Linked DNA regions of Bythopirellula goksoeyrii. The protein of the gene in region 2 interacts with the protein of the main gene of each other region in a pairwise test. Links are inferred from orthologs where the notes say so. Each region holds a gene or a part of one and is shown on either strand. Other genes may lie near its edges. The genes, in order: Pr1d_RS20430 and ctaD.

Region 1 (15,325 bases), 270 kb from region 2 along the record:
CTGGCGGCGTCGAAGCCTGGAAAGGACGCAACGGTTCGCGCAACACGGGTCTCGACGATACTGTGCCCCACTTCGATGTAACGCCACGGCAAATCATTAGCGAAGTCGCTCAGGCGGCTGCGGACTTACGTTTGCCGCACCCGGTACACATTCACTGCAATCAACTCGGCATGCCCGGCAATTGGCAGACGACCCTCGAAACCATGCGGGCCCTTGAAGATCGTCGAGGACATCTGACGCACATCCAGTTCCACAGCTATGGCGGCGGGGATGCCGACGAAGGAACCTTCTCCAGCAAGGTCGCCGGACTGGCGGACTACGTCAACACCCATCCACAATTGACCGTCGATGTGGGGCAGGTGCTGTTTGGTGAAACCACGAGCATGACTGGCGACGGGCCTTTGGGGCATTTTCTGGCAAATCTCTACGGTCGCAAATGGATTAGCTGCGACGTGGAGATGGAAGCCGGCTGCGGCATCTCTCCGATCGAATACAAGAACAAGTCCCTCATTCATGCTTTGCAGTGGGCCATCGGCCTGGAATGGTATCTGATGGTCGAGGATCCCTGGCAGGTGATGATGAGTACCGATCACCCCAACGGTGGATCGTTTCTTGCCTATCCACAGATCATTCGTCTCTTGATGGATCGTACGTATCGCAGCGACATGCTCAAGAGTTGCCACCCAAATGTCGTGAAACGATCATCACTCGCTGATCTGGACCGAGAATACACGCTCAACGAAATCGCCATCATCACCCGTGCTGGCCCGGCTAAGATCTTGGGGCTCATCGACAAGGGCCACCTAGGACTAGGTGCCGCTGCCGATATCACGATCTACACGCCGAACGAAAACCAGGAGACGATGTTTGAACTCCCACGCATGGTGATCAAAGCGGGCGAAATTGTAGTCGAGCAAGGAGAGATCCGCAGCACTCCGCAGGGGAACATCCTGCATGTCGATGCGGACTACGATCGTGAAGTCGAACCAGACATCCAGGCTTGGTTCGAGGACAATTACTCGGTGAACTTCGCGAACTACGGAGTGGAATAGGTTCTTCTGTCATCCCGACGGGAGTTCTACGACCAGAGGGATCTGGGTGGCAAAATCAACACGTACTTGAATGCGAGTGATGGTTCTACCCAGATTCCTCGGTCGTGTTACTCCCGCGGAATGACATGTTACTACTCCGCTAATTCCCGCAGCACCTTCAACCCTCGCTCTAGTGTCTCCATCGAGGCCGCATAGGAGATGCGAAAATGGGTGTCGCGCTCGCTGAAGATGTTGCCGGGGATAATGAGTAGTTCCCGCTCGATGGCCCGCATGACAAAATCGGCGCCACTCCCCTGCCCTGCGGGCCCGCGTTTTTTTGCTGTAGGCACCTTGGGAAAAACGTAGAAAGCTCCTCCGGGGGGCGCTACTTCGTAGCCCGCATCCTTCAAGCCATCTACGACAAAATCTCGGCGTTTGCGATACTCGGCAACTTGCTTGCCCATATCAGTTTCCAGTGCTGCCAGCCCGGCCCATTGGAGCGGGTGCGGTGCACAGACAAACGTATATTGCTGCAACATGGTGAGCTTATCGATGATCGCCGCCGGTCCATGAATCCAGCCGAGCCGCCATCCCGTCACGCCGTAGGTTTTGCTGAACCCGTCTACGACCAAGGTTTGATCGTTCCACTTGGCAGGACTGGGAGGCACACCGTCATAGCTGAATGTGCGATAAATCTCGTCACTCAACAGAGCAATATTGTGCTTGGCGGCCAACTCGGCGACCGCCCGCATACTTTCCTCGTTCGCCACGACTCCGGTAGGATTCGCGGGGCTGTTGATTAGAATCAATTTCGTTCGCGGCGTAATGGCCGCGGCGATCCTGTCTGGATCAATCGCGAAATCTGGATAGGTGTCGATCATCACGCACTTGCCGCCTACCATACGGACCAGAGCCGGGTACATCACGAAGTAGGGGTCCATGAAGATGACTTCGTCGCCCGGATCAACCAGCGCCAGCATCGCCATCACGAGCGAACCACTCGTGCCGGAAGTGACCAACACGCGCTGATCGGTATGTCCATACTCGGCATCGACACGCGCCTGGAGTGCTTCGCGCAAGGGGGGAATCCCTTGCGTGAGACTGTAGCCATTCTTGTCGCCACGAATCGCGTCGACTGCCGCGTCCTTCACAGCGTCTGGCACGGGGAAATCGGGCTGGCCAATCGAAAGATTGATCGGGTCGGCCATCTTCGCCGCCAAGTCGAACACCTTGCGGATGCCAGAGCTATCGAAGTCGTTCGTACGTTGTGCGAGCCAGGGATGGGACATCTGAATTCGGAATGCGGATTGCGGAATTGGGAATGTGGTAGCCGCGACTCGACGAGTCGCCGGTTCAGCGTATTATCTTACGCCAACGGTTCCTGCTGCGGTAGCGTGGGTTTTGCGGCGCCCCATTGCACCAGGGCGACCATTGCCAAAGTGCCGGCCATCGCCGCGATTTGTAGTGTCGTGAGTTGTTCGCTATCGTATTGGCCCCACAGGATGGCGATCAGTGGGATCACATACGTGACCATCCCGGCGAATAATGGACCTTGGTGTTTTACCAATTGGATGAACAACAAGATAGCCAGTCCCGTGCTGAAGGCGGCTAGCAGCGCAATCGATATGATTGCCATCGGCCAGCCGTGAGGATTTGACGGTCCACCCAACCCCGTCTCGGCGAGGAACCGGGTTGCGAACTGCAGTGGCACCAACAGCGCCCCTCCGCAGGCGAGGAACAACACGGTGAGCGGTAACGACGGCAGGTGGTCGAGTTTCCATTTGATGTACGTGTTCCCAGCAGCGTAAGTGACGGGCACCGTCAGTGCCAACGCCAATACCCAGGGTGAGATGCCCCGCTGCGCGCCATCGTGTACAACTCCCGCCAAACAAATCAGCCCTCCGATCACGCCGATCATCTGCCGCGCCGTGGGCCAGATTCCCAGCATCGGGATTGAAACCAGGATTGTCACCAGGGGCACGAGTGTGACCATCAAACCGAAATAACCATGCTCGTTGGCCTGGGTCATCACGTAGGGCAATACCGTAAATGGCCAGGCATTGGCGAGCGCACCCACAAAGAGTACATGCTTCCAGTCACTCGGAGCGATTCGTACTCGGGGCCCTCTCCACCACCACACGAGGCTCAGCACCAAGGCCCCACCCAACAGGCGGCACATGCCGATGGTCAGCGGACCGAGCGCCACCGCCGCGCGATCCATGAGGATGAAGCTGGTGCCCCAGGTCAGACAGATGAACAAGAAACTGAGGTAGGGCATGGAGGGGAATGCGGAATGGGGAAAGCGGATTGCGGAATGAAAAATGGTGAGCCGGATCGACTCGAACATGGACATGGAAAAGAATGCAGAATACCCGACTCACGGCTATGTGAGGAGTGACAAAGACATATTATCTCTCGCAGAGGCGCAAAGTCGCAGAGAAGAGTTTTTTTCTTCTCTGAGTCTCCACGCCTCTGCGAGAGACTATTCCTGTTCGAGCGCAGACCGGAGCTTTTCTTTGATCTCCGACCACTCAATCGACGAAGCGACCAACAGGCCGTCGGGCCCGATGAGGAAATACGTCGGTACGGAACTGATGGCCAGTTGGCGGGCCATGTCGGAGTCGTCGCCGAGGTAATTTTGTGACCAGTTCCAGCCGTTACGCTCGGCGAGTTGCTTGGCCTGATCGCGGTCCTTGTCGATGTTCAGGCCCACGAAAGTGACTGGCTGCTCAGACAGGTCATCGAGCGTGGCCTTCATCTCGGGCATATGCTCGAGACAAGAGGCACACCAACTTGCCCAGACGTGCATCAACACGTAGCGCCCCTTCATATCGAAGATGGTGCGTTCTTGTCCGCTGGGATCGAGAAATTTGTATACCTGCATGCTCTCACCGACGCGGGGTCCGGCTCGACAGGGGACCTCAATCTTGCCGAGGTCTTTGGTGCCGGTGGCTTGGTCGGACTCAGTGACTTCGACCGCTACCACTTTTGAGCCGATGGTTTCGACGAGGCAGCCGGCGGGTTGTTCGTAGAGTTGCAGGACGAGATCATAGGTTCCCGGTGGGACGCCGTTGATTTGCATGTCCCCTTCGGGTGATAGTTTGACGAAATAGTTTTCGCGAGTCCCAAGCCAATCATGAAATCCTGGATTACGCAACCACGAGGGTTGAACACCATCGCTCGGGTCGAAACTCCAACTTGCAAACTGAGCTGGTATGTCGATTCCTCGATCCCGTGAAATCAAGTAATTCAGCGACCATTGCTTGCTGAGTTTCGTATCTTCGCGACCAGTTTCGACCACTTGGCCGGTGATCGTCGTTCCTTCGCCACCTAGATTTACGGTTCGCTGCTCGCCAGGCTTGAGTTCAAGTGGCATCGAGGGACTTGAAGTCAGCGGCGAATCTTGCCAAGGGCCGAGGGAGGCGCGGAGGCTACCTTGGATGGGTGGTAAGCGATCGAACTGGAATCTCCCTTGATCGTCTGATTGCGCATAATAAGAATCCTGAAAACGTGGTTCTCCAAGTTGTCCGCTCGGCATGGGAGAAAAATAGATGGATTGACCGGCAACTGGCTTGCCATCTTGCAGTAATCTCCCCGAGATGCTTGCCCACGGCTGGAGTTGCATGTCACCGATCGAGTCCTCCTCAGGATCGAAGAGTTTTTCAAAGACGCCAAGGTCGTGCAGAACACGGACTCGTACTAGTTCGGCGGTTGCGTTCAAAACGAAGCGACCGCCACTGTCGGTCCGCACGATTCGCTCTCCATAGGCATCCGGCTCTCCATTGCTCGTTGAGGGAACCCAAGTCGGAGTCCCCTCGATCACCATGGCATCCTCAATCGGCGCGCCGGTAGCATCGACAACTCGACCCTCACGAGCAGCTGCCGGTTCGAGTTGGACGTTGTGAATCGCCCGTCCATCCAGCGGGCCATACGACTGATCACTTACAATAGACCGATAGCCATCTGCTTCGAAACGAACGCGATAGCGATCCTCAAGGTCGCCACTACCCGTTAGAGGCAGCTCGTAGCGGCCGTTGGCCCCCTGCTTTGTATCCAAGTAGCGTGTGCTGAAAAAGTTGGGGCGGAAGACAATAACGGGCATGGCCTGAAACTTCTCGATTTCCTCACCAGTCGTGGCATCTTTCACCGTACCAACGACAACCCGCGCGTCCGCCAACGTGATAATGTGGGGATCGCTTTTGGCAACGAGGGAAATCTCTTGAGGAGCGAAGCCTTTTGCGCCAACGCTGTACTTGACGGGTTCTTCAGGCGCCCAATCCCACACGTAGACACCGTTTTCATCCGCCCTTCGAGGAACACCATAGTCGGGGACGTTTGGGTGTTTGTGATTGTGAAGTGCATTCGAACCGTTCCAGGTATCCGGATTGCTGCTATTGGCGAGATACACCCCAACCTTGGAGACTGGATTGCCAGACGTGTCTACGAAGCGGATCTCAATGCGCTTGCCTGGCCGAAGCTCGAAACGTAATTGTTTCGAATCATTCCCTACCTCAACCATACGCCGCTGTGCTGCAAAACCGGGGGCTACTATCGTGATCGGGTGTTTTCCAGCTGAGAGCGGCGGTGTGCGGAAGGTGCCGTCCGCATTGACCTCCTTCTCGTATACACCGTCATAGAAGTACGGCTCATCGCTCCAAACGACCCACCCTTTCTCAACTGGGTTTCCCTCGTGGTCGGTGACGATTCCAGATACGGACTTTCCCCGCTGGAGAATGATCGTCGCTTCGCCGCTACGAAGCTCGGCAGCACCAACACCTTGTGCTTTTTGGACGTCACCCCAGTTCACGTCGCTGATATAGTCGTCGTGACTGAGTTTTAGATAAAATGAATAGTCGGTCCCCCCATCAGGATGCGCCGGTGCTGAATTAAGTTTCCACCGCCCTTCTTCATTCGTCTTTACTGTTGGCTGTCCGAACGAATCAGTCAACCAAGTGCTGATCGATTCAGAGCTGTCTTCGACCTGCACGCGAACATGGACTCCTTCGATGGGATTGTCCTCCGAGTCGACAATGCGACCGCCAAGATTGTGCCCCTTTGCTAGCCGAAATTCGATCTCGTCGGGAATCAACTCGCCATCCCGGTGGCTTCCCTCCGAAAAATTCTTGAACTCACCGACGTATCCCGATTGCTTTGGCCATAGCCGAAGAATGTGGAGCCGTTTCGGTATTTGAAGCACCACTGTCCCGTCAGCGTCGGCTGTGTGTATCTTTTCCGTGCGTGGGCCTTCGTACCCTTCGGGATACCAAATCCCAACGGTCAGCATCGCACCTTCCAGCGGCTTCCCTCCGTCGTCGAGGATGCGGATGCGCATCTCTCGAAGCAAATCGTTTTGCACCTTCGATTCGGCCGTCTTATCGTTTCCGGCTTCCTGTGCAAGTAGGTTCGAGACAGGCTCCGCCTGTGACTCCAGTCGCATTGAACCAATTACTAGCACCAGCGCCGTTGCCGCCACCAACAGTACTCGAGCCGCTTTGCGGCTTAGCGAAACATGCGACCGGGCCTTGTCGAGAATCGCCATAATACGATTCTCCACATTGGAGCTATGGGCCATGCCGACGACGGTGGAAAGGGTGCGATGGCGATAAGAGCGGGCGACGTCTAACAGCACGTCGGCGTAGTCGGTCTGAGGTTGGCCGCAGGCGATCACCAGATCGTCGCAGGCCAGTTCTCGCAGTTTGCGCATTTGAAAGAGGCCGACCCAGCAAAGGGGATTGAACCAGTAAAGTGCGCATACAAGTCCGGCTATCAACTGAGCGAGTACGTCGTGCCGTTTCACATGGGCCAGTTCATGGAGCAGTACGAAACGGCGACGCTGTGGACACCACTGATCAGCATCTCGCGGTAGAATCACGGTGTGGCGAACGAGACCGGCGGTCAAAGGCGATTGGGCTTCCAGTAGCTTGAGCAGCGTTACTTGGCGGCGCAGTCCCAGCGAACTTGCCGCTTCCTGCAGAGCGATTTTCCATGATTGTTCGTAAACCTTGGTGCAGCGACGCAACAAGCGCATCAGCGATACTTGTTGCCATGTTGTGCGAAGAAGGCAAGCTAGGGTTCCGGCAAACCAAAAAGCTCCCAGGAGAAGTGTCCAGGAGAACCGAGGGGACCCGGATGTTGGAGACAGATTCTCTGATGTTGGTTGTCGAATCTTCGCCGGGGTGTGTGACTTTTCTTTGCTGACAGGCGTGACTTGTTGAACTGGCACGCGTGCCACCAGACTGCCTGCAGTTGGCAATGCCTGCTTTTCTATTCTCGGCGGGGGGACAGAGAATCGAGGCTCTTCTGCGAGCGGCAAGGTCGGTAAGATCGGCAAATTCCAAGTTGGAGAAATAAGAGCAACGACGGGAATGATGAGGCACCCGCAAAATCCCAAAACCCACCAGCGATGAATGGTCGCCGCCGAACGATATCGAAGAAGGAAAGCTCCAGCCGCAGTTATCGACATCAAGAGAAGCGACTTCAGAATGATATCGAGCATAAAGTATTCGGAGAACAAATCGTGGCTCATGATATTGAATCGCTGTTATAGGTACTTGAGAAGAAAAGGACCGCGGATATTCGCGGATTGGGCGGATGTGCGCAGATCATTCCATTCGAACAACAACCCGTCCGCGTTAATTTGCTAAATCCGCGATTATCTGCGGCCTATTTCTTCTTCCACTGCTTCTTTGTTTCTTCATGTTCAAACCTTTTTGCTACGATCCGGCAACTCGTTGGGTTACTTCTCTTGTTTCCGTGCCTTCTGAATGGCCAGTTGCAATCGGTCCAGGTCTTCTTCCTTCAGATGCTTTGCCGAGTCATCAATCAGGGCGGCCAAAGCATCTCCGGGCGAGTTTGGAAAGAACGTTTGTATGAGACTCCGCAGTGCCGAGCGGCTGGCGGAGCGCCGCGACTGGACGGGTGAATAATAGTGCTTCACGTCGGACCGGTCGCGACGGATCAGGCCTTTGCGCTCGAGGTGCCCGATCATGGTGCGGACCGCGGAGTAGCTGGGGGGGTTGGCCAGGCGCTGGCGCACGTCGGCGACGGAGGCTCGCTCCAGTTGGTAGATCACGTCCATGATCTGCTGTTCGCGGGTTGCCAGAGTGTGTGTTGCCGGTTTCTTTTTGGGCACGATTGAGTCCCTATCGCAGGTGTTAATCGATTGACATGTGTTAATATATTGACACCACGGGGTGGCTGTCAAGACATGTCCTCGGGTTTTGAAAAGGTTTTCTGATGACGCGTTTCGCTCCGCCTCATTTTACTCGGCAGGCGCGGCTAACGGAGGGCGCAGTGCATGGGGAGCGCTCCCCTACGGAGATGCGGCTAAACGGTTGGCGATCGCGGTGGAGGATTACTTCCATTGCTTCGAGTTCGGTATAGTACATCGCGCTGGGGTCGATCTTCTCAGCTTCGAGCCAGTCGAGGTGGGACTTCATGCGAGGTTGTTCTGCGAGCCAGGGCAACACGGCGAGCCAACCGAGGGCGATCAAACAGATGACTGCTAGTAAGCGTAGCAAGCCCATCATTCCCGCGCAGGCGGGAATCCAGGTGTCACGTCTCAACTCTGGGTTCCCGCCTGTGCGGGAATGACTTGAAGAGATTTCTGACATACTGCTAGGGAACCATCTGGTTGATGTGATCGGCGAAGATTACGCGGAACATCAGCCAGGCCATGAATAGGGTCAGGCACAAGTTCAACGTCTGGCCACATAAGTACAACACGAGCGGTTTGCCGCCGCGAAGATAGGGCGTCAGTTCTCTGAAATTGGTTTCCAAGCCGATGCTAACGAAGGCAAGACAGAACAACCAGCCGCGCAGAGTCTTGGTAGAACCCTGGATCGTGGCGTCGACTAGTTCGGGGCCGTGGTTGAGTCCTACGTAGAGGAGCGAGAACACCGCAGACGCCAGGACGAAACCGATGACAAACTTGGGAAAGCGATACCAGATTTCCATAGCACCAAGGCGATGCCCCTCGGGGTCTTTCTCAACACATGTCACCCAGTAGATGGCAACCGCGAAGGCGACGACGCCGATGAGGATGTTCTGGATCATTTTTACGGTTGCGGCCACTTCCAACGCACGATCCCCCAGCGCGGCACCAGCGGCGGCGACGGCACCGGTGGAGTCGATCGTTCCCCCCAGCCAGGCCCCGCCGAGAATCTCGTCCATGCCAACCGCTTTGATGATCGCGGGCATGACCACCATCATGATGACGGTGAATGTGAGCGACATGCCGATGGCCAGCGAGAGTTCCTCCTTCTTGGCTTTGCAGGCGGCAGCGGTGGCAATTGCGGCGGAGACCCCGCAGACGGACATGTCGGCGGAGATAACTATATTGAGCGATCGCGACTCGATCTTGAGCACTTTTTGACCAAAGATATATGTGCTGATCAGTACGATCGGGGTGACGACCCAGGCGACGAAGATGCCGGGTAGCCCAAGGGCCAGAAGACGACTCATGAGCACTTCGGCGCCAAGTAGGACGAGGCCGGTCTTGATGTAGAACTCGGTTAGGATAGCCGGCATGAGTAGGGCAGGCGTTCCGACCGTGTTGGAAATGATCAAGCCGACGGCAAGCGCCCAGAGGGCGTACTCCAAATTGTAGGCTTTGATGACACTCTGCCCGGCCATGACGTAGGCCAATGTGGCCAGCAGGAAAACTAAGGGAAACGCCTTCCAAAAATCACGTGCTGAGTTGCCACGTAAGCGAATCGCCAGCGCGAACAGCACCCCGATCACTGCAAATGCGCCGACAATTCCTGGGATGGTGCTGATAGGTAGAGTTCTTGAACTGTCTGATTGTGAGAATGCATTGAGTGGATTGCTGCGCCACGAACTGGGCTTGGCGAGCCAGGCTTCCAACGGGCTGGAGAGTTCGACCGGATCGCCACTCAGTGGCAACTCGGAAAGAAGCTGCGCATTGCTCCACCAGACGGCGACGAACGAGAGTGCGAGCAGAATTGCACCACACCAGACAGCCCACCAATCTTCGGAGGTGCGTAGTTCGGTGAAGAGGCTGGGGTGCGTCGAGGGGGGTGGATCGATTTCATTTGCTGTTTCAGGCATGATTTCCCATGTAAAGAGTGCAAACACCATTTGACGAAAAAGGTTATTCGTCAATTGGTATCGAATTTTTGTTCGGCAATACCATGAGCAGGATCAAGCCGACCATTCCAAGAATACCGAGCCATCTCACGTTGCTTGAAAATCCCTTGCCTTGCGCGTAATTCATACAGCCCCAAACCATTGCCGGCAAACTAGCGATGACAAAAGCAACTGCAATCAGGACACTCACTTCTCCAGTCAATGAAAGTAGCAACCCAATTAACTGAAGCAGGACGCCTACACCCAGACCTCTATTTGTGTTCGTTCTATACTGAGAGGGGATCGTTCTCGTGTTGTATCCTACGGCTGTCATCAGCACGGCCAGACCAGTGAGTGTACAACCCAATCCTAAGCCGCCGAAGAGATTGATTTTCCTATCCTCTTCGACGTTCAAAGAATACCGCTGAGGATTGCTCATCGCGGCGAAATAGAGCCCTACCACAATGAGAAGTAAGCCGACGACGGCAACGAAGAAGATGCACCAATGTTTACTTTGTGGAGCAGGCATGACGCGCCCTCCTGCGGGGTCGCGGCTATACGTTCGATTCGAGTTCGCGTTGGCGGGCGCGGCGGATCGAGAGGTAGGCTGCACCGCCGAAAGTGCCGATCAAGACGAAGGGCATCGCCATCATGAACAGGATGCTGTAGAAGTAGCCGGCGGCTCGTGCCTGGGAGAGAGGATCGTCGTCGGCCAACACGTCCTTGCAGGTGGGACAGGCAATTGCGTCGGAGGTGAGGAGCGCGATAGCCATGCAGACAAATGCGAACATCGCTATATGAAACCAGTGTCTTGATTGCGGCATATTGGAAGGCATATTCATTATCCTGTGCCTCTATTTTAGATCAGAGATCGGCGGGTGGCCAGAGGTGGTAGAGCATTACGTAGACGACCACGCCGGTTATCGACACATAGAGCCAAATCGGCAGCGTCCAGCGGGCTATTTTGCGATGCTTGGCCAGATAGCGGCTGCGGTCCTCTGCTGGCAGTTCGCTCGCTTTCTTGAAACCCGTGCCCAGCAAGGCGTAGGCAATCGTCGCTGCGGCGAGAAACGGAACGGTCATGGCCAGCACGACGTGAGTAACAAGGATCACCAAGTAGACGACTTTGACGAATCCGGGATGCGTGAATCGCACACTGCCGGCGGAATAGTGATAGGTCAGGTAGCTCACCAGGAACAGGCAGGAGACCAGAAACGCGGAAAGCATCACCCAGCCATGCGCCTGTCGGTGGCCACGCTTGATAAGAACAAATCCCAAGACCAACAAGACAGTGGCAATCGAATTGAGAACCGCGTTGAGATGCACCAGGGGATTGACGGCAAGTGAGAATAGTGGATTCATAGAATTGAAAGGCGAACTGTCATTCCGAGGGGAGTTGTACGACCTGAGGAATCTAGTTGGAACAATTACTCGCTATCGATGTCTCTCCGTACTGCAACCCAGATCCCTCTGGTCGCGGAGCTCCCATCGGGATGACAGCTAGCGACTACTACTCACTTACTAGCCGTGGCCGGGAGGCCACGGTTCTTTGCCGAAGCGATTTCGTTGGAGAAAGTCTCAGAAGGTGGATCCTCCGCTAAACATTCCAAGAGCAACTTGCGCAGTTTTTCCGATTGGCTGATGCTGGTGGCGTCGTACATGCCGCGGACCTTGCCCGCGCGGTCGATCACCACGGCGTAGTCCTTGTGTCCTCGCCAGGAGACGGGCATCTTCATGATGTCTTCGCCAACGCGCTTGATGTAATCGAAATCACCCGTGCAAAAGAGCCAGCGTTCGGGATCTGCTTTATATCGGTCGGCGTATTCACTGAGTACTTCGAGCGTGTCATTGTCGGGATCGACCGTGATGCTTACCCAAGTGACGTCCTCCAGTTCAGGCTTATCGTGCAGAAACTTGATATTGGCGTTGAGTCGGGGGCATTGGCCGGGGCAACTGGCGAAGAAAAACGTAGTAACCCAAACCTTGCCCTTCATGGCTTCTGAACGAAAGGGTTCGCCGCTGCGCTCGGTGAGTTCAAATTCCTCCAGAGGTGGGCCATCGAATTGAATTCCCCCCACGGAACGCTCCGCTTCAATTTGATGCACTTTGTACCAGGTCCAAATGCCATAGCTGCCAACGAAGAGCACCATGAGCGATAACCAATAGGGGAGCATACTACTTTTCACAGCAAATCTCCTGTCGTGCGGGTCGCGGCGATACGCCAGGAAAGCACTACCATGAGTGTGGCAAACGCTAGCGAGACTGCCCAACAAACCGGCAAGCTGGGCAATACATTAACCATACTCTCATCGCCGAAGTGGAGATAGTGGCGCAAACCTGCCACGCCGTAGGTGAGAGGATTAAAACGTGAGATAAGCGTGATCCAGCTTTCTGGATCATCAGGAAATAAAGCCCCCGAGAGCAACCACATGGGAAACAGGAACACGCTCATGATGGCATGGAATCCCTGAGTTGATTCCATCCGCCAGGCAAGAAAGAATCCCAAGCCGGTGAGTGCGATAGCAAGAACGGCCATGAGAAAGACCGACATCACGATGTCGAGCGGTGAACCGGGCAATCCAAGTGTCACGCAGCCTAGTGCCAGAAACATCAGGGCTTGCAAGAGTGCAATGGCTGCCCCACCGACTATTTTTCCAAAGACCATCGCCCAGCGCGGAGCGGGCGCCACGAGGACCGATTGCAAGAATCCTTCCCGGCGATCTTCGATGATTGAAATCGTCGCGAAGATGGCTGTGAACAAGAGGATCATCGCAATTGTGCCGGGAAAGAAAAACTCGAAACCTAGGTCATTGCCGCGTAGGCCCAAACTGAACAATGCCCAGAACATGATCGGCTGCACGAGCGCACCGATCACACGGTTACGCTGGCGGAAGAAGCGCACGAGTTCGCGCTGCGCCAAGGTGAGGACCACGGGGAGTGCGGGTACTGGTGTTGCTTCCTGAGTGATATTCATATTGCCCCTTTAGCGTCAGTTCATGCAAAAAAAATGGGACGCGGACAAACGCAGATTCAGCTGATTGACGCAGATGAAAAATAAACCAATCACTTTGATCTGCGTTCATCTGCCAAATCCGTGTTCATCTGCGTTCTATTTCTTACTGCAAACGAGATAACAATCTACTCCTGACTTTCGTTCCAAAACCTATGGCCCGTGCGATCAATGAACACATCTTCGAGTGTCGGTTTGCCAAGGGTGATGGCTTCGATATCCTCGGGGAACGCTTCGACCAAGCGGGCTATCCATTGGTGCCCTTCAGGTTGTTCGAGTCGCACGCTGCCATCGAGTACGGTGGCGTCACAATTGAATTTTACCCGAATGGCATCGGCGAGTTCAGTGGGCCTCGGCGTGCGGATGGTGATCGCATCGCCACCAACCGAGGCTTGTAAAGCAGCGGGGGTGTCCAATGCGGCCAATTTGCCGGTGTGCATGATCGCAATTCGGTCGGCTCGTTCGGCTTCTTCCAGAAGATGTGTCGTGAGGACAATTGTTACGCCATCGGACTCACGAATCTGATGCAGATATTTCCACAAGTCGCTACGGGCTCCCGGGTCGAGACCGGTGGAGGGTTCATCTAGGAGCAACAGTTGCGGGCGATGCAATAAGCCTTTGGCAAGTTCAACGCGGCGGCGCATTCCTCCTGAAAGTGTTTCGGTGAGATCCCCTGCACGATCGGCGATTCCTACAGCGGTGAGCATCTGATCGATGCGTGATTTGAGTTCTTTGCCGCCGAGTCCATAGAGTTTTCCCTGGTGGTGGAGATTCTCGGCGACTGAAAGTTTTTTATCGAGGCTCGGTGCCTGGAATACGACCCCCAGTTTGCTGCGAATTGCGTTGGCCGATCGGCGCAGATCATTGTCCAGGATAGTAATTTCACCCTCTTGCAACGGAATCAGCGTCGAAAGCACACGAAAGAGAGTCGTCTTTCCGCTGCCATTGGGACCCAGAAAGACAAATACCTCGCCCTGCGCGATGGAAAGCGAGAGCTGATCGACCGCGACCCGCGTACCGTAACGATGGGTACAGGCGGAAATCTCAATCGCAGAGTCGGCAGCCATTACATAAACCAGTGCGGACGGCAGTCCGCTCGGTCAGTCGGAAGGGGTTGGGTTGAAGCTACGCCGCCGGTTTCTTCGTGTCGGGTTGCTCGGTGTGAGGCTCTGCTGGTGCATGGTCAACAGCATGTTCGGAAGCTTCTTTGGCGGGTCTTTCGGCTGCATGGATCATCCGCTGGTGCGAAGCATGACGAAAACGTAAGCCAACGTCAGGTATTAAGGCCAAGATCAACAAGAGTGACATAATGCTGGCAGGCACAGTAAGCACCCATTTCCAGTTGGCTTCCCATTTGAGATGCATGAAGAACATGATCACCAACATCGCTTTGGTGCAGGAGACGGCCATCATGAAGGCGCGGCTGACTTCCACGGGGACATGAGTGCGCCAGAAGGGGAAATAGGTTAGGAACGACATCGTGGTCAGCACACACAATGCAATGAATATCCCGATGAAGAGGCGGATATCATGTTGATGCTCCCCTTCGTGGCTGTCGGCGTTGAAAGCATGTTCTTCGTGTGAATGATCGGAAGTTGTCATGTGAGGCCCCGGCGATTCGTTGAATCGCGGCTATGAAGTAATGACTGATTCTTAAAACAGGTAGAGCAATGGGAACAGAAAGATCCACACCAGGTCGACGAAGTGCCAATAGAGGCCCACGTTTTCGATGGTACCAAACGCAGCGCGGTCGAGCGTCATCGAAAGTAAAATGGCGAAGGCGATCAACCCCACTACCACGTGCAAGGCATGAAATCCCGTGAGCAAGAAGTAGGTACTCGCCCACATATTGCCGCCGGGAATCATGATCGGCAGTTTCAGCCAGGGATACCTGTCGTTGAGACCTTCCAGGTGACCGCCACTCTCGGGAGATTCTTGTTCAGTCGCTACCAAATGAAACTGCGAATTGCTCGTGGTAGCGTGGGAAGCCGTGGGGCGATGTTCGTGGATGCTCGCTCGAGGGTAAATCTCGTCAGCAAGCTCGAACAACTTGACCCTCCCGGCCGGCGAATCGGGTTCGCTACGAAGCGTTACTTCAGCGGCATCGACCTTGCGGAGCAGATCATCGACGAGACTCAAGCGGTCGGTGTCTTCTTCGGTCTTGTCCGTCTTGTTCTCTAAATCGGTTTTGAGCGTC
Region 2 (15,385 bases):
TCGCAACAAGAACTGGAGCCGGAATCCCTTCCGATTTGCCGCCCGTTGGATGGCAACCAGTTTCGGACGCTTGTCAATCGCTTGCTGTACTCTCTGCTGAAAATAATGGCGCGAGATACCAAAGACCAGACACTGCACTACGATTGCCCCGAATAGCACAACAGCGAATCCAAGCCACAGTCCAAACAATGCCCCGGCAGTCGCACCGAGTACGGAATCTGGGAAGAAGACGAAGGTCAAAATGATGAACAGCCCCAGAAACGCCACGGGCCCCCAGAATCCCAATCCCGCGATCCAATTCTCAATCCCGACGAGGTAGCTATGCAATTGGGCGCTGTCGTAGACGCCCAGCGCAATTATCACCACGAGAAGCAGAATGCCAGCAGAGAGATTTCTCCAAATCATACTGTTCTCTTCGGCGCACACATTCATTGATCAGGGCAATACGATTCGGCCATTTGCTTGAGCGTCACACGGTCGATTTTTCCCGTTGCGTTGAGCGGCATTTCATCGAGGATCACAATTTCTTCTGGAGCCTTGTACCCCACTCGCTCGCGAGAGAATTTGATCAGTTCCGCAACACTCGGACGGTCTGCTGCTGGTTTTAGTGTGATGTAAGCACGCACGTTTTCACCATGAACCAGATCGTGGATCCCGACAACACCCACTTCGTCAACGGCCGGATGCTCTCCGAGCGACTCTTCGACCTCCTGAGGGCAGATATTCGAACCATCGTGCACGATTATCTGTTTCTTGCGGCCTGCAAACCAGAGATAGCCATCTCCGTCGGAACGGACGAGGTCGCCCGTGTCGAGCCAGCCGTCGACCATCGTCTCGGCCGTCGCATCGGGCCTGTTCCAATAGCCGACCATATTGGCGGGTGACTTAATCCACATCCGCCCCTCCGAGCCGATTGCCACTTCTTGCCCCTTGTCATCGCAAATCGAAGCTTGATAGCCAGCTGCCAGTCGGCCTATGGAGCCTAGCTTATTCAACCCTGACGGAGGATTGACCGTGGTCAGACCGATTTCCGACATGCCATAAGATTCATCGATCTCAAGGCCAACCAAGTCCACAAACTCGCGTTCCAACTCAGCCGAGACTTTATCTCCTCCACAATAACACGCTCGCAGCGAGCGAAAATGTTCGCGAGTGGCGTTATGATCACGAACCACATTGAACAAAGCCGATGGCAGCATGCACAACATCGTTGGCCGCGTTTGCTCTAGGAGCGGCAAGAGTTCATCACCGTCGAACCTGCGGGCCACATCGATCCGAATTCCAGCAGCCAATCCTGCCAAGGAAAACAGTGTGCCACCAATATGCGAAATTGACGACCCGGGAAGGAAAGTGTCGTCGGGTTGAAGTTCGAAGCTGGCGATCGTACTCGCCAGCATCCAACCAAAAGTTTCATGCGTGTGTGTGACCCCCTTGGGTTTGCCGGTGCTGCCGGAGGTAAAAAAGATGAACAGGGGTGCGTCGAGTGCCGGTGTAGGCAAGTCGAGTGACACGGGTACCTTTTGCATCAAGTCGTCGAAACTGGGGCTCCGATTGTCGTCTGCTCCATAGGCAATGCGTCCCAGCGGAAGTTTGCCGGCCAGATCGCTTTTTTCGAGATCGCTGTCACGTTCGACGTGTGCGAGCAGAATCGCAGCTTGACTTACTTCCAGGGCGTGATCGATCTCGGGAGCTTGGTAGCGGTAGTTGAGCGGCGTGGCAACCAAACCTGCCTTGATACATGCCAGATAGAAAATCACGAGTGCCGTGCGATTGGGCATGAGCGTGGCGACCCGGTCTCCTGGTTGCAAACCCAATCCACGTAGATTCACGGCGACACGAGTACTGACTAAATCGAGTTCGCGCCACGTCCAGCCGAATTCAGCGGAGGCCAGTGCCACCTCGTCGGGATGGGCTTGTAATCCTTTTTGCAAGAGCTGGGATAGGGAAACAGGTTTCTCAAGCGTCGGCCCGGTCATTGGCATCGATTGGAATCCTTGGGGGTGGTGAGTGGTGAGGGAAGGCCGAAAAACTACTTCCCTATATTCGATTCGTTAGTTGCCAGGTCAGCGCGCGAGTATCAGACGACTACTCGCTTCCACTTCAACTCTGCATGTTTGAAATTCAGCAGGATCGCCAGTCGTAGGTTCGTAATTGCCAGGTAGCCGAGCATCTGGGCCATGTGGGTATCATGGAACGCCGATACCACTTTCGGATCCACGATGACCAAATCATCGACAATCAAATCCGGTATGAGCGTGCCGATGAGCTCCTCATCGTAGTGTACGGGAAATTCCTTTTGCTGCTCGACGCGATGCCCCCTTTTCTTCAGCTCGATCGCCATGGCCCGTTCGTAGAGCTTCTCGTCGAGCCCTGGTTTCAACGTGTTGAGCACTTTCATCGAAGCACCGAGGATCGATTCGCTCAGCTCTCGGTGGATCAGTTCTGTCTTCATAGAGAAGTTCTCCTCTTGTTTACCACGGATGACACGGATGGGCACGGATAAGATAGCGCGGGCCGAGAATCTACTTGAGCGATTCCCTGGAGCTTACGCTGACAGTCTACCCATTTTACTGTCGACGCTTCCAGCAACCACTCGTAGGGTCTTATCTGTGATATCCGTGCTATCTGTGTTATCCGTGGTCACCAAACCGGGAGGTTATTTCCCGGCCGCCGCTTAGTGGTGAGTGAAGCGGTTTGTTTGGGCGCAGGTTGAGCGTGGGAAGAAGATGCTGATTCTGCTAGTTTTTGCAAACGCGTTTTTTTATTAAATAATTCCCTCTTTCGTCGCCGGGCTGAATCGCTTCAACTTGTTGGCGGGACTTGAGTTGCGACGCAGCCGACATGGTCTCGCTGGCGGAGTTTTGTAGAACAAAACTCTCCGCTTTGCCGCCCGGCCGAGCTGATACTGCTTGAGACCACCACTAAAGAATTCTCTCGTGGAGGCACAGAGACGCAGAGAACTGCCTGGAATTCTGTACCAACTTTGGGGGAATTCCTGTTGTGTGGATCAGCCTGTACGCTGGTGTGGATCAGTGGATTCAATGGAGGACTCCTGGATTAGTTGCAGGATAGCTACACGCTCGCCCAGTTTACCAGAGTAGGTGGCCAGATTCAGTAAGGATTTTTGAGCCACGGATTGTCATGGAAACACCCAGCGCGATCGGTGGCGGCGACCGAATATCAGTTAAACGCAGAGATCGCCGAGGCGCAGAGGAGGAATCATAAGAATTCTCTGCGTACCTCCGCGACTCGGCGTCCTCTGCGTTTAGATAATTGGGAGCACCGATGATGATTTTGGCATGGTGCAACTCTCATTTTTTCCGTGTTCTTTCTGTCAAACTCTGTGGCTACTATAATTGAGCACGCTGACTGAGTTTGAATCGCTTGTAACACGATAGCCGCCATCGAGTATTTTGACTATACTAGGGCCTCGTCTCAATTGTTGCGAGTGACTGGGTATTCGCTTGCTGTCAATTCTCGGTGCTAATGAGAAATCTGGCCAGATCCCTCGGAGTACCTCGGGATGACAGTTTGTATCGCTTCTGTATTTGATGCATTGGAACTCCTGGATACACTCGAACTGTTTTTCAACTACGTACTCAGGCCAACGTAAGCTCAGCAAGAAAGCGGTCCCCTTATCATGTATGCTGCGGCTCGTGTCGTTTGTTTTATTGTTTTTCTCTTGGCGCTCTTGTGTGTTGCGTTGGGAGTGTGGGTCTCGCCGTATTTTTATTGGGGGTTGGTGGTGTTTGCCCCTCTCTCCTTGCTGGCGGTTTGGGATATGGTGCAGAAGAAGCACAGCATTTGTCGCAACTATCCGCTGTTGGGTCGTTTGCGATTTCTGCAAGAGGCGATTCGCCCCGAATGGCATCAGTATTTCATTGAGAGCGATACCGATGGTCGCCCCTATAGTCGGGTCCAGCGGACGCTTATTTATAAGCGTGCCAAGAACATCGATGGTTTGCAGCCGTTCGGTACGGAACTCGATGTTTACGGTGACGAATACGAATGGCTTACCCATTCGATTGCTCCTCATGAGAAAAGCGAGGAACACTTTCGCACGAACGTCGGCGGCCCTGACTGCAAGAAGCCTTATTCCTGTTCGCTGATCAACATCTCGGCGATGAGCTACGGTGCGATCAGCCCCAATGCGATTCGGGCACTCAATAAAGGGGCCAAGCTGGGGGGCTTCTATCACACGACCGGCGAAGGGGGCTTGAGCTCTTATCACAAAGAGAACGGCGGTGATCTCGTCTGGCAAATTGGCACGGGTTACTTTGGCTGCCGCAACGACGACGGCACCTTCAACTCCGACATGTTCGCCGAGCAGGCTGTGATTGACTCCGTGAAAATGATCGAGATCAAAGTCTCACAAGGGGCCAAGCCGGGGCATGGTGGTGTGCTTCCTGCCGCGAAAGTTACGCAAGAAATCTCGAACGTCCGCCGAGTCCCCATGGGACAGGATTGCATCTCGCCACCCGGCCACAGTGCCTTTCACACTCCCGTTGAAATGTGTCACTACATTCAACAGCTGCGCGAGCTCTCCGGTGGCAAGCCCGTAGGGTTTAAGCTCTGTATCGGCCGACCCCATGAATTCATGGCCATCTGCAAGGCGATGCGTTCGACGGGGATCCTGGCCGACTTCATTACGGTCGATGGGGCCGAGGGAGGAACGGGCGCTGCACCACCCGAGTTTTCTGACAGCCTGGGGACTCCCTTGCGCGAAGGATTGATTTTGGTACAAAACTGTCTCGTTGGCAGTGGCCTGCGCGACAAAATTCATATCGCGAGTTCCGGCAAGGTCGCCTCAGCGTTTCACGTTGCCCGCAATATGGGATTGGGAGCCGACTGGTGCAACATCGCCCGCGGGTTCATGATGGCCGTCGGCTGCATCCAGGCTCAGTCGTGTGACACCAATCGCTGCCCTGTGGGCGTCGCCACCCAAGACGCCAAACTCCAGCGAGCGCTGGATGTCGGCGACAAGAGTCAACGGGCATTCCATTTTCATCACAACATGATGGAATCCTTGTCCGACATCGTAGCGGCCGCCGGACTCGACCATCCCCAAGAATTCAAGCCGGCTCACTTCTGCAAACGAATGGGGCCAACGAAGCTCCGCACCTTTGAGCATGCCTACGATTTTCTGGAGAAAGACGAACTTCTCCAAGGAACCGACCATCCGCACTACAAACTCTGGTGGGAGGCAGCTTCAGCGGATACCTTTGCCGCGCAGGTGGATCTGATGAGCTAATCTATGGGCTGCTTCTGGCTGCCACTCGAATCCATTATTCTCACCACGGATGCGCACTGATAAGCACGGATGAAATTCTTGATACTGTCCTGTCTGTGCTACTAACGATTGACGTTTTCGCAGCTTGCAAACAAATATTTTGAAAACGCAGAGTACGCGGAGGCGCAGAGGAAGAAAACAATGGGAATTCTCTGCGAATCTCTGCGTCTTGGCGTCCTCTGCGTTTCAATGGTTTGTTTTGAACAGAAGAACGCAGCGGAAACGGAGGGCGTGAAAATCGCACTCCACTCAACAATGTCCCTTCTTCTCTGTTTTCTTGGTTTCCTCCTGTTCCAATTATTGGTTGTGGCTAGTGGCCGCGCTGGGTTTCGTCCGTGCTAATAGTTCGATCTCAATTTGTCTAGTTGACCTCAGAGGACCTCCGGTTTATCCTCAGAAAGCATCAGCAGGCGTTTGCCCACATTCGACTACTCTTGATAAATAGGATATTTCGATGAGTTTCGATCTTCTCACTTACCAACATGTAGGCGACAAGAAAAACTCAGATTTCTTTGAAGAGTACCGCGTCAAGATTTATGAACGACGCCTACAGAGCGGGCTCGATCAACTGCTGGGAAAAATGCGCGGCGTCGTGATTCAAGTAGAGACCGGCGATGCGATCTCCTATCTGGAAGAACTCTATTTGATGTCGCCCTATCGGTTGGCGGCTGCTTACCGCAGCGACACGCATAATATCTATGTGATGGTGTCCGAAACGCGGTTTCCGCGGATCTTTGTCATCGAGCCTCTGGACAAGAACTTCGAAGACGACGTCAAGCGGCTCAACATGATTTACCCGCTGGCGAGGGCCAAGCCGAACGCACGCTACATAGGTGAAATCTTCCACACGACGAGCGTACGCGAGACCTGCAAAGTGCTCGAGTCGCACAATGTGCGATTTGTCTATGATGGGGACGAAGAGAACCGCCTCTATACGAACAAGCCGTTCGCATTCACCGAGCCATCGGACTTCACTTTCAACCGAGTCGGCTACACCGAAGCGGACCTGGAAGACTACGACGAACTCAATTTGGGCACTCGCTTCGAGTTGACGCAAGATCAACTGGCGGAACTTGAGAAACAAGCCGAATTGGGCAAAGAAGCTGGCATTCATGAGTTGCTCCGAGGGATCGACCATATGGCGACGCGGATTCTGGCGGGTGAGCGCGAAGATGCCATCCTCGAGTTTCTCACGATGTCGAACTACTATTTCTGGGGCGCCTACAACATCCACGAGATGAATTCTTCGACCAATGTGAATCGCAATTCCCACGTCGAGGACGACAAAGAATCGCCGGCCAAGGTGTTCACCGCCAACAACACCCCTTCGTTTATCAATTCGTTTGAGAATCTCCCCATGCCGACTGAGGACTTTGTGAGAAACTTCGGTCGCCGGATGCACCACATTGCCTACGAGGTCGTGGACGGAGATCATCCGAGCGGCGTTAAGAACGTTGACTACGTCGTGGGAAAACTGGGAACACTCGGCGTCCCGTTTCTGGCCCACGTTGTTGGTGAATGCAAAGACTCGCCTGATTTGAAGCAGATCTTCTCGAAGCATTCCAAGTATTCGATTCTTATCACCGAATACGTCGAGCGGTGCCACAAATTCAAAGGCTTTTTCACAAAACAAAACGTGGCTTCGCTTACAGAAGCCGCTGGCAAAGATGAACGTTACACGCACGGCCATGTGTTTGATTAGTGGCGGATGAGTTTTGGAGCAGGAGAAAACAGAGAGAACGGAAAAGATTTGAGCAGGAATCCTTGGAGCACGATCATCATCATTTTTTAGCCACGGATTGACACGGATGAAACACGGAGAAGAAGAATGTCTGAACCACATCCGTGTTTCATCCGTGTCAATCCGTGGCTTATTGTTTTTGCAAGCCGAGAGATCGATATCATGAACAAAAGCCTTTTCACTCAACTCGCTGTGTTTGTCCTGGTGCTCATTGGGCTGAATTTCTTTTTTCATCTCCACATCTCGATCATCGGGAGTTTGCTCCTTACGTTGGGGCTCTCATTTGTTATGCGGCTCTTGCAATCGAATACGTAACCGAATAGGGTGTTTATTTCACTGGTCGTACTTGCAAGGGTTTAGAACTGAAAGACAGACGCTATGTTTCCTGTATTTCAGCCAGAATCTCCGGAAGCGCAAGCGATATACGATCTCTTTCTGTTAGTGCTCGCCATTAGCGCCGTCATCTTCATCATTGTGGCGGGGTTGATCGCCGTCGCGATTTGGCGGGGCCGCTCCCGAGCAACAATGCCCAAACAAGATTTTGGGAGCGAGAAAAGGGAAATCTACTGGATGGTTGGGCCCATCCTGGTCGTGTTCTGGATCACAGCCATCAGTGCCAAGCTCATTCTCACGGTGAACGCTTTCCCCAAGTTTCACCCTCAGGGACTTGACTCCTCTGAGGTCGAGGCTGACTTGACCGTTACGGGTCACCAATGGTGGTGGGAGGTCGAACACAACGACAGCGGCATCATCGAAGCCAACGAGATCTATATTCCCACGGGGAAGAAGCTACGGGTCAAACTGCAGTCGGCTGACGTGATCCATTGCTTCTGGGTTCCGCAACTTGCCCGCAAGATGGACGTCATCCCGGGGCGCGAAAACTATATTTGGCTCGAAGCTACAAAACCAGGCACCTACCAAGGTCGCTGCGCCGAATATTGTGGCAATCAACACGCCTGGATGGGTTTCAAGGTCTATGCCCTCGAACCTGAAGAATTCACCAAGTGGGAAGCGGGTGAAAAGGTTGCCCCCGGCACATCAACCGAGTCGGATGCGGTGAAGGGTGAAAAACTTTTCTTCGCCCACACCTGCTCGAATTGTCATACCGTCGAGGGGACCGTCGCCCAAGCGACTATTGGCCCCAATCTCACACGAATCGCATCCCGCAAGGAGATCGGCGCTGGCGTGCTCAAGAACTCGACTGAGAACCTCACTCTGTGGTTGAAGAATCCCCAGGCAATCAAACCGGGATGCAAAATGCCAGACTTCAAACTCACCGAAGACGAGGCGAGCCAAATCGCCGCATATCTGGAGTCTTTAGATTGAGCACCGACGTCGCCACACCCTACGAACCCGTTGAAGTGGACTCCACCACGGGATTGCTCTCCTGGGTCTCCACGGTGGACCACAAACGGGTGGGCATCCTCTACATTCTGCTGGCCGTCTTCTTTCTATTGGTGGGTGGCATCGAAGCGGTCTTAATTCGTACCCAGTTGGCGATACCCAACAACACGTTCCTGTCGCCCGAGGTGTTCAACCAACTGTTCACCATGCATGGCACGACCATGGTGTTCCTGGTGGGCATGCCGTTTTTCACCGGATTTTCCAACTATCTGGTTCCCCTGATGATCGGTGCTAAGGACGTTGCCTTCCCCCGACTCAATGCGATGAGTTTCTGGATGTTGCCCTTTGGGGCGTTCCTCTTGTACTTCAGCTTCCTCACGGGCGCAGCACCGAATGCGGGCTGGTTTTCCTATGCACCTCTCTCCACCAAGCCTTACAGCTTGGGACCGGGAATCGACTACTGGCTTGTCGGCCTCATTGTGATGGGTGTGGGATCGATCGCGGGCGCGATTAACATCGTGGCAACCGTATTGTGCATGCGCGCCCCCGGAATGAGTTTGCAACGCGTGCCGTTGTTTGTGTGGATCATGCTGATGCAAGCGATGTTGATCGTGGTGACCATTCCGCCGCTCAACTCCGCGATGGCACTGCTGTGCGTCGATCGCTGGTTGGAAGCGGCATTCTTCGAGCCGGTGCGAGGTGGTTCGGCCCTGTTGTGGCAACATTTCTTCTGGATTTTTGGACACCCGGAGGTCTACGTCTTCGCTTTGCCGGCGTTTGCCATGGTCTCAGAAGTGATTCCCGTCTTTTCCCGTAAACCCATTTACGGCTATGCCTTCGTGGCGGGGTCTTCGACGGTCATTCTCCTGCTGAGCTACAGTGTGTGGGCCCACCACATGTTTGCTGTGGGGCTGGGAACGAGTGCTAATATCTTCTTCTCCGCGATGACGATGCTCATTGCCCTACCGACCGGCGTGAAGATCTTCAACTGGACCGCCACCATGTGGGGCGGCTCGATTCGGCTCACCACGTCGATGCTGTTCGCCATCGCGTTCCTGATCCAGTTCGTGATCGGTGGCCTGACGGGCGTCATGTTTGCTGCCGTGCCGATCGATTGGCAAATGACCGACACCTATTTCGTTGTTGCGCACTTCCACTATGTACTGATCGGCGGGGTGGTGTTTGCCATCTTCGCGGCAACTTACTATTGGTTCCCCAAGATGACCGGCCGCATGCTCGACGAGCGGCTGGGCAAATGGCAGTTCTGGCTCTGGCTGGTCGGCTTTAATGGCACGTTCATGGTCCAACATTTCTTGGGTGCCATGGGAATGCCTCGTCGCGTCTACACCTATGCCGACAATCCTGGCTGGGCCCTGCTCAACGGCATTTCTTCGTTTTCGGTGATCTTCATGGTGGCGGGGACGCTTGTGCTCATCTGGAATATTGCCAAGAGCCTGCTCCATGGCGAAAGGGCAGGCAACAATCCTTGGGACGCCTTCACTCTGGAATGGGCGACGACTTCCCCTCCGCCAGAAACCAACTTTGACACACTCCCCGAAATAAAAAGCCGTCGCCCCGTTTGGGACCAGCAGCATCCCGATCTTGCCGACTGGAAGTTTGCCAAGACCCCCGAAGACCGTGGCCGTCGCCCCGATCGGGCGAAAGTCTGCGCCTGGGCTTTCGTGATTTCCGAAGCGGTGTTCTTTGTGCTGTTGTTGGTGACCTATGTCGTGTTTAACTCACAAGCCACCGGTGATGGGCCCACGGCAGAGAACTCGCTCGATGTGAATCGCACGGGTGTTTTCAGCTTGATCTTGATCGCCAGCAGCCTGACGTTCTGGATCTCGGAACGGTGCTTGCGAGTCGGACGTCGCGGGCCATTCTTGTTCTGGCTGGGGACAACTATCCTGCTAGGCATCACCTTTCTCATTGGCCAGGGCTGGGAATACTACGGTCTTATTGCTAACGACATCACGATCGACCGCAATCTGTTTGCCTCGACGTTTTTCACCGTCACGGGTTTTCATGGGCTACACGTTACCGCCGGCGTCATTGCTCTGGCGATCATGTACACCCTGGGCCGACAGAACCATCTCACCCAAGAACACGCCAAACCCTATGAGGCGATTGGCGTCTATTGGCATTTCGTCGACGTCGTATGGATCGTGGTTTTCTCGATCATTTATCTAGGAGTATTCCAGTCATGATGAGCGAAAAATTATGGTACTGGACTTCGCCGGTGTGGCTCGTGGTAGTCATGCTGCTAGTTGGCTATTTAATTCTTGCGCGCGGTCGTAGCCGTACTCAACTGGCAATCTTTCTGCTGGGGCTCATTGCCTTAACCTTGGCATTCGTATCACCTGTGGGCGTGTTGTCCGACGGTTATCTCTTCAGTGCCCACATGGTGCAGCATCTCGTGCTGCTCTTGGTGGTTCCGCTGTGCATTTTGCTGAGTTTACCCAAGCAGCAAATGTCACAATGGTTCAACCGCCCAAAGTTCGACCGCTTCGGCAGACTGCTGGCGATTGCATCGATCGGCTGGATTTGTGGTGTGGGCGCAATGTGGTTCTGGCATGTCCCCACCCTGTGCAGCACCGCCGCCCAGCGGCCAGCGGTCGGACTCCTGCGTGACCTTTCGCTCGTCCTGGCAGGTCTGGCGTTCTGGTGGCCGATCTATGCACCTTGCGCTCGCTACCGACTCGACCCCTTGCGCGGCATCGCCTATTTGTTCTCCGCCTGCCTCGGCTGCACGCTGCTAGGCATTTATATCACCTTCGCTCCACTCTCGGTCTGCCCGGTTTTCGCCAGCCCCGTCGATCGTATTGGGATTCTGAACTCCCTTTACGATGCAGGCATCACGCCGGGGATCGATCAACACATCGGAGGGTTGATGATGTGGGTGCCACCTTGTGTACTTTATGTGGGAGCGATCATCAGCCTGCTTAGCCGTTGGTATTCAGACGTCGAGCCAGAATCACCATTTGTACCCGGCCGAGCCAAACCAAGTGGGGTAACGCTATGAATGAATCGGAATCAACCATCAAAACCGATCAGGTTCCGCGTCCCACCTACGCACCTATCGCCATGGCGATGGGTACCGCGATGACTGTCTGGGGACTCATGGCACCAAGCCTCAACATCCACGCCATGTGGTACATGTCGATTGCTGGAGCAGGGCTTTCGACTTGGGCCATCAAGAGTTGGATTGGAGAAATCGTCCAGCAATGGGAAGCAAACCGATGAATAAAGAGTCAAACGACCAAACCTGCTGCCAAGATCTGGACGACCGCCGCTCGTTCTATGCTCGGCTCTCGATGATCCTGTCGGGAGTCATTGGCGCCTTGATCGTTCTGCCGGGAATCGGCTTTGTGCTGGCCCCAATTTTCAAGAAGACTGAACAAAAGTGGCGCACCCTAGGCAAAGTGGATGCTTTCAAAGAAGGGGCCACGGTGCTGGTTAACTTTGAAGACCCATCGCCCGAGAAATGGGCGGGTGTTACCGCGAAGACTGCCGCCTGGCTGCGACGGGTGGACGATGCCAAGTTCATTGCGTTCTCGATCAACTGCCGCCATTTGGGCTGCCCCGTCCGCTGGGAGGAAGGACCAGAATTGTTTATGTGTCCCTGCCATGGTGGTGTTTACTACAAAGATGGCACGGTCGCGGGTGGGCCACCACCAGAACCCCTCGACCGCTACCAGGTCCGCGTCCGCGATGGCAATGTAGAAATCCACACGGCTGCAGTCCCCCTGACTACTACATTGACATTTGATAAGTCTTGACTCAAGCATTTGCCCTAACCTGAAAAATAAAACCTGTTACCACAAGAACAAGAAAAGGAAGAAATAGAACACAGATGAACGCTGATTGGGCTGATTTTCGCCGATCAGAAAAAATCAAATCTGCATCAATCCGCTGAATCCGTGTTCATCCGCGGTCTATTTCTTCCCTAGATTATCTGATTTTTCGAAATAGTTGCCAAGTCACTGAACCAATTCATCCATGAAACAACAACTACAAGCCACATGGGACTGGATCGACAACCGCATCGGTTTTACCGAATGCATGATGCCTTACATTGCGCATACGGTCCCCCGCGACGCGCGCTGGTGGTATGTTTTCGGCAGCGCCACATTAACGGCTTTTATCGTTCAAGTTGCCACCGGCATTTGTCTGGCGATGGCGTATGTGCCAGGGGGGGATGAGGCCTATGAGAGTCTGAAATACATCACCGACGAGGCCCAATTCGGCTCCTTGGTCCGCGGCATGCACGCCTATGGTGCCTCGGCGATGGTCACCCTGGTGGTGATTCATTTGGTGCAAGTCTATTTGCACGCGACCTACAAGTATCCGCGCGAGCTGAACTGGATGACGGGCGTCGTGCTGTTCTTTGTCGTATTGGGGATGGCCTTTACGGGGCAGCTATTGCGCTGGGACGCCAACGGCGTGTGGTCGGTTTTCGTCGCGACTGAAATGGCGTCCCGCACACCCTACATTGGTCCGATGATCTCCCACTTCTTGCTAGGTGGCGAGACCGTGGGGGGGTCCACGCTCACGAGGTTCTTCGCCTACCACGTATTCATCATGCCGGGGATGATCTTCGCCGGGGTCGGTTTGCACTTGTTCCTGTTGTTTCGCCACGGCGTGTCGGAGATGCCCAACGTCGATCAGCCCGTCGATCCGGCGACCTACAAAGAAGAATACGAAGCGAGACTCAAGAAAACGGGAGTTCCGTTCTGGCCCAATGCCATGTGGCGCGACGTGGTCTTCTCGACCTTGGTCGTAGGAGTCATCGTCGCATGCGCGGCCATTCTTGGTCCCCCTGCCCTGGATGCATCCCCTGACCCGGCAAACATCCATGCTGACCCGATGCCTGACTGGTACTTCTGGTGGTACTTCGCTGTGTTGTCGCTGCTACCCCCTTCCTATGAACTCTGGTTCATCCTTGGTGTGCCGGTCCTTGGTTTCCTGGTGCTCTTCTTCCTGCCTCTTTTTTCCAACAAGGGCCACCGCGCCCCGAGCAAGCGGCCCTGGGCAGTTGGCATCGTGATTGCAGCTTTTGCCAGCTTCGTCGTGCTTACGGTTTATGGATACCGTGAACCCTGGTCGCCAGATTTCGGAGTGGAGGAATTACCGACGAGTGTGATAGGTGCCGAACAAGGCCCCGTCTTCGAAGGAGGAAAACTTGTCCATTCCAAAGGCTGTATGTATTGCCACGACATCAACGGCTACGGCGGTCATCGTGGACCCGACCTTTCGAACATTGGAGAGCAACTCACCCGCGACGATCTCATCATCCGCATCAACAACGGCGGCTACAACATGCCGTCGTTCGCCAGCAGCTTGAATTCCCAGGAACTCACCAAGATTGTCGACTTCTTGATGACGAGAGTCGAAGACAGGACTGAATCGAGTACCTCAGACAATGCAAAGGATCACGCGGATGATCGCGGATAAGAAGAGTGGTAACAATAGAGCCGAATGGCGAGAAACCCCAACTGTAGCTGGATTCGCAAGAATTCAGACGAAAAAATGATAAGGAGATCTTCGAATTGTTGCGTATCCGACTACCATTTTGATTCGCGGGCAAATTCCTCCAATCCTCAAGAGATCTTGAAAAATACTCCATCTAAATGAGACCAAAACAATGACTTCCCCTGTACTCAGCGATCCCGAAAAGACTGGCATCGACCGTATTGAGGACCCGTTGCTTAACAAGGGCACGGCGTTCACTCCCGAAGAACGACAGAAGTATCGGCTGCTCGGGCTGTTGCCGCCGCATATTGACTCTTTGGAAGAACAGGTCGTGCGGGCCTACGATGCCTTCAGTGCTGAAGAAACGGATCTTGACAAGCATATTTTTCTGCGTGAATTGCAGGATGAGAACGAAACCCTATTTTACCGACTTCTGCTCGAACACGTCGCAGAAATGATGCCGATCGTCTACACCCCCATCGTCGGCAAGGCCTGCGAGGAGTTCAGCCACATCTACCGTCGCGCACGGGGTGTGTTCGTCTCGTATCCCGATCGCGAACTGATGGATGACATCCTCTCGCACGTCGATCGAGAAATAGATGTGATTGTCGTCACCGATGGCGAACGGATTCTCGGGCTCGGCGACCAGGGTGCTGGGGGGATGGGGATACCTATTGGAAAACTTTCGCTCTATTCTCTCTGCGGAGGAATCCATCCCGCACGGACTTTGCCGATGCTGCTCGATCTAGGCACAAACAACGCCGAGCGCATTGACGATCCCCGTTACATTGGCTGGCGGCACGAACGGATCAAGGGCGCAGAATACGACAACTTCATCGAGCAATTTGTCGAAGCCGTCATGAAGCGGTTCCCCAATGTGCTGCTGCAATGGGAAGACTTTGCCTCGGTCGACGCCGAGCGAATACTCAAGAAATATCGCGACCGCCTCTGCACGTTCAACGATGACATTCAAGGCACCGCCGCCGTCACCTCCGGCACGATCCTGGCTGCCATTCAGTCGGCTGGTGGGAAGCTCGCCGACCAACGTTTCGTCATGCTCGGTGCTGGCTCGGCAGGGGTCGGTATCACGGGCCAATTAGTCGGTTCGATTGTTGCCAGCGGCAAGAGCGAAGCGGAAGCGCGAGATATGTTCTACGTCATCGACCGCAACGGCTTGTTGCACGATGGCCGCACAGATCTCGATGAGGTGCTAATGCCGCTTGCACAAAAGCAAGCCAACCTGGCAGGTTGGGACTGCGACACCAAAGGCTCGATCAGTTTTGCCGATGTGGTGCGTAATGCCAAGCCGACGGTCCTCGTCGGTGCCACCGGCCAGCAAGGGGCTTTCACTGAAGCCATCATCCGCGAGATGGCGAGTCACACGGAGAGGCCCGTCATTTTCCCCCTCTCGAATCCCACCTCCCATGCCGAAGCCATCCCGGCAGATCTTTTGAAATGGACTGATGGCAAGGCGCGAATCGCCACCGGCAGCCCGTTCGACCCAGTTGAGTACAACGGCAAGACGCACGTCATCTCGC

Evidence for each region.
Region 1: the proteins of ctaD (region 2) and Pr1d_RS20430 interact in binary tests that used the Escherichia coli proteins (3 or more experiments, as listed by UniProt). The link is inferred for Bythopirellula goksoeyrii from one-to-one orthologs.

The regions. Positions count from the first base shown.
Region 1 is NZ_CP042913.1:5,174,086-5,189,410, forward strand. What follows is about bases 253-3,206. They hold Pr1d_RS20430 (pyridoxal phosphate-dependent aminotransferase), read right to left. Parts: upstream 2,321-3,206; coding sequence 1,184-2,320; downstream 253-1,183. Other genes in these bases: Pr1d_RS20425 (formylmethanofuran dehydrogenase subunit A), read left to right, coding at 253-1,052; Pr1d_RS20435 (DMT family transporter), read right to left, coding at 2,398-3,206. Also shown: more of Pr1d_RS20425, read left to right, coding at 1-252; more of Pr1d_RS20435, read right to left, coding at 3,207-3,309; Pr1d_RS20440 (M56 family metallopeptidase), read right to left, coding at 3,514-7,557; Pr1d_RS20445 (BlaI/MecI/CopY family transcriptional regulator), read right to left, coding at 7,768-8,163; Pr1d_RS26385 (hypothetical protein), read right to left, coding at 8,288-8,596; Pr1d_RS20455 (YeiH family protein), read right to left, coding at 8,649-10,100; Pr1d_RS20460 (hypothetical protein), read right to left, coding at 10,144-10,647; Pr1d_RS20465 (hypothetical protein), read right to left, coding at 10,673-10,891; Pr1d_RS20470 (DUF420 domain-containing protein), read right to left, coding at 10,983-11,480; Pr1d_RS20475 (SCO family protein), read right to left, coding at 11,633-12,304; Pr1d_RS20480 (ABC transporter permease), read right to left, coding at 12,301-13,092; Pr1d_RS20485 (ABC transporter ATP-binding protein), read right to left, coding at 13,257-14,195; Pr1d_RS20490 (cytochrome C oxidase subunit IV family protein), read right to left, coding at 14,254-14,730; Pr1d_RS20495 (cytochrome c oxidase subunit 3), read right to left, coding at 14,782-15,325. UniProt on the Escherichia coli protein: Shows aminotransferase activity with methionine and histidine as substrates, and to a lesser extent also with phenylalanine.
Region 2 is NZ_CP042913.1:5,439,629-5,455,013, forward strand. The notes cover bases 7,954-10,967. They hold ctaD (cytochrome c oxidase subunit I), read left to right. Parts: upstream 7,954-8,353; coding sequence 8,354-10,582; downstream 10,583-10,967. Other genes in these bases: coxB (cytochrome c oxidase subunit II), read left to right, coding at 7,954-8,357; Pr1d_RS21560 (cytochrome c oxidase assembly protein), read left to right, coding at 10,579-10,967. Also shown: Pr1d_RS21520 (TVP38/TMEM64 family protein), read right to left, coding at 1-405; Pr1d_RS21525 (class I adenylate-forming enzyme family protein), read right to left, coding at 429-1,982; Pr1d_RS21530 (GxxExxY protein), read right to left, coding at 2,078-2,452; Pr1d_RS21535 (FMN-binding glutamate synthase family protein), read left to right, coding at 3,641-5,251; Pr1d_RS21540 (hypothetical protein), read left to right, coding at 5,745-6,992; Pr1d_RS21545 (hypothetical protein), read left to right, coding at 7,119-7,346; more of coxB, read left to right, coding at 7,410-7,953; more of Pr1d_RS21560, read left to right, coding at 10,968-11,397; Pr1d_RS21565 (hypothetical protein), read left to right, coding at 11,394-11,618; Pr1d_RS21570 (QcrA and Rieske domain-containing protein), read left to right, coding at 11,615-12,154; Pr1d_RS21575 (cytochrome b N-terminal domain-containing protein), read left to right, coding at 12,375-13,829; Pr1d_RS21580 (NAD-dependent malic enzyme), read left to right, coding at 14,020-15,385. UniProt on the Escherichia coli protein: Cytochrome bo(3) ubiquinol oxidase is the terminal enzyme in the aerobic respiratory chain of E.coli that predominates when cells are grown at high aeration.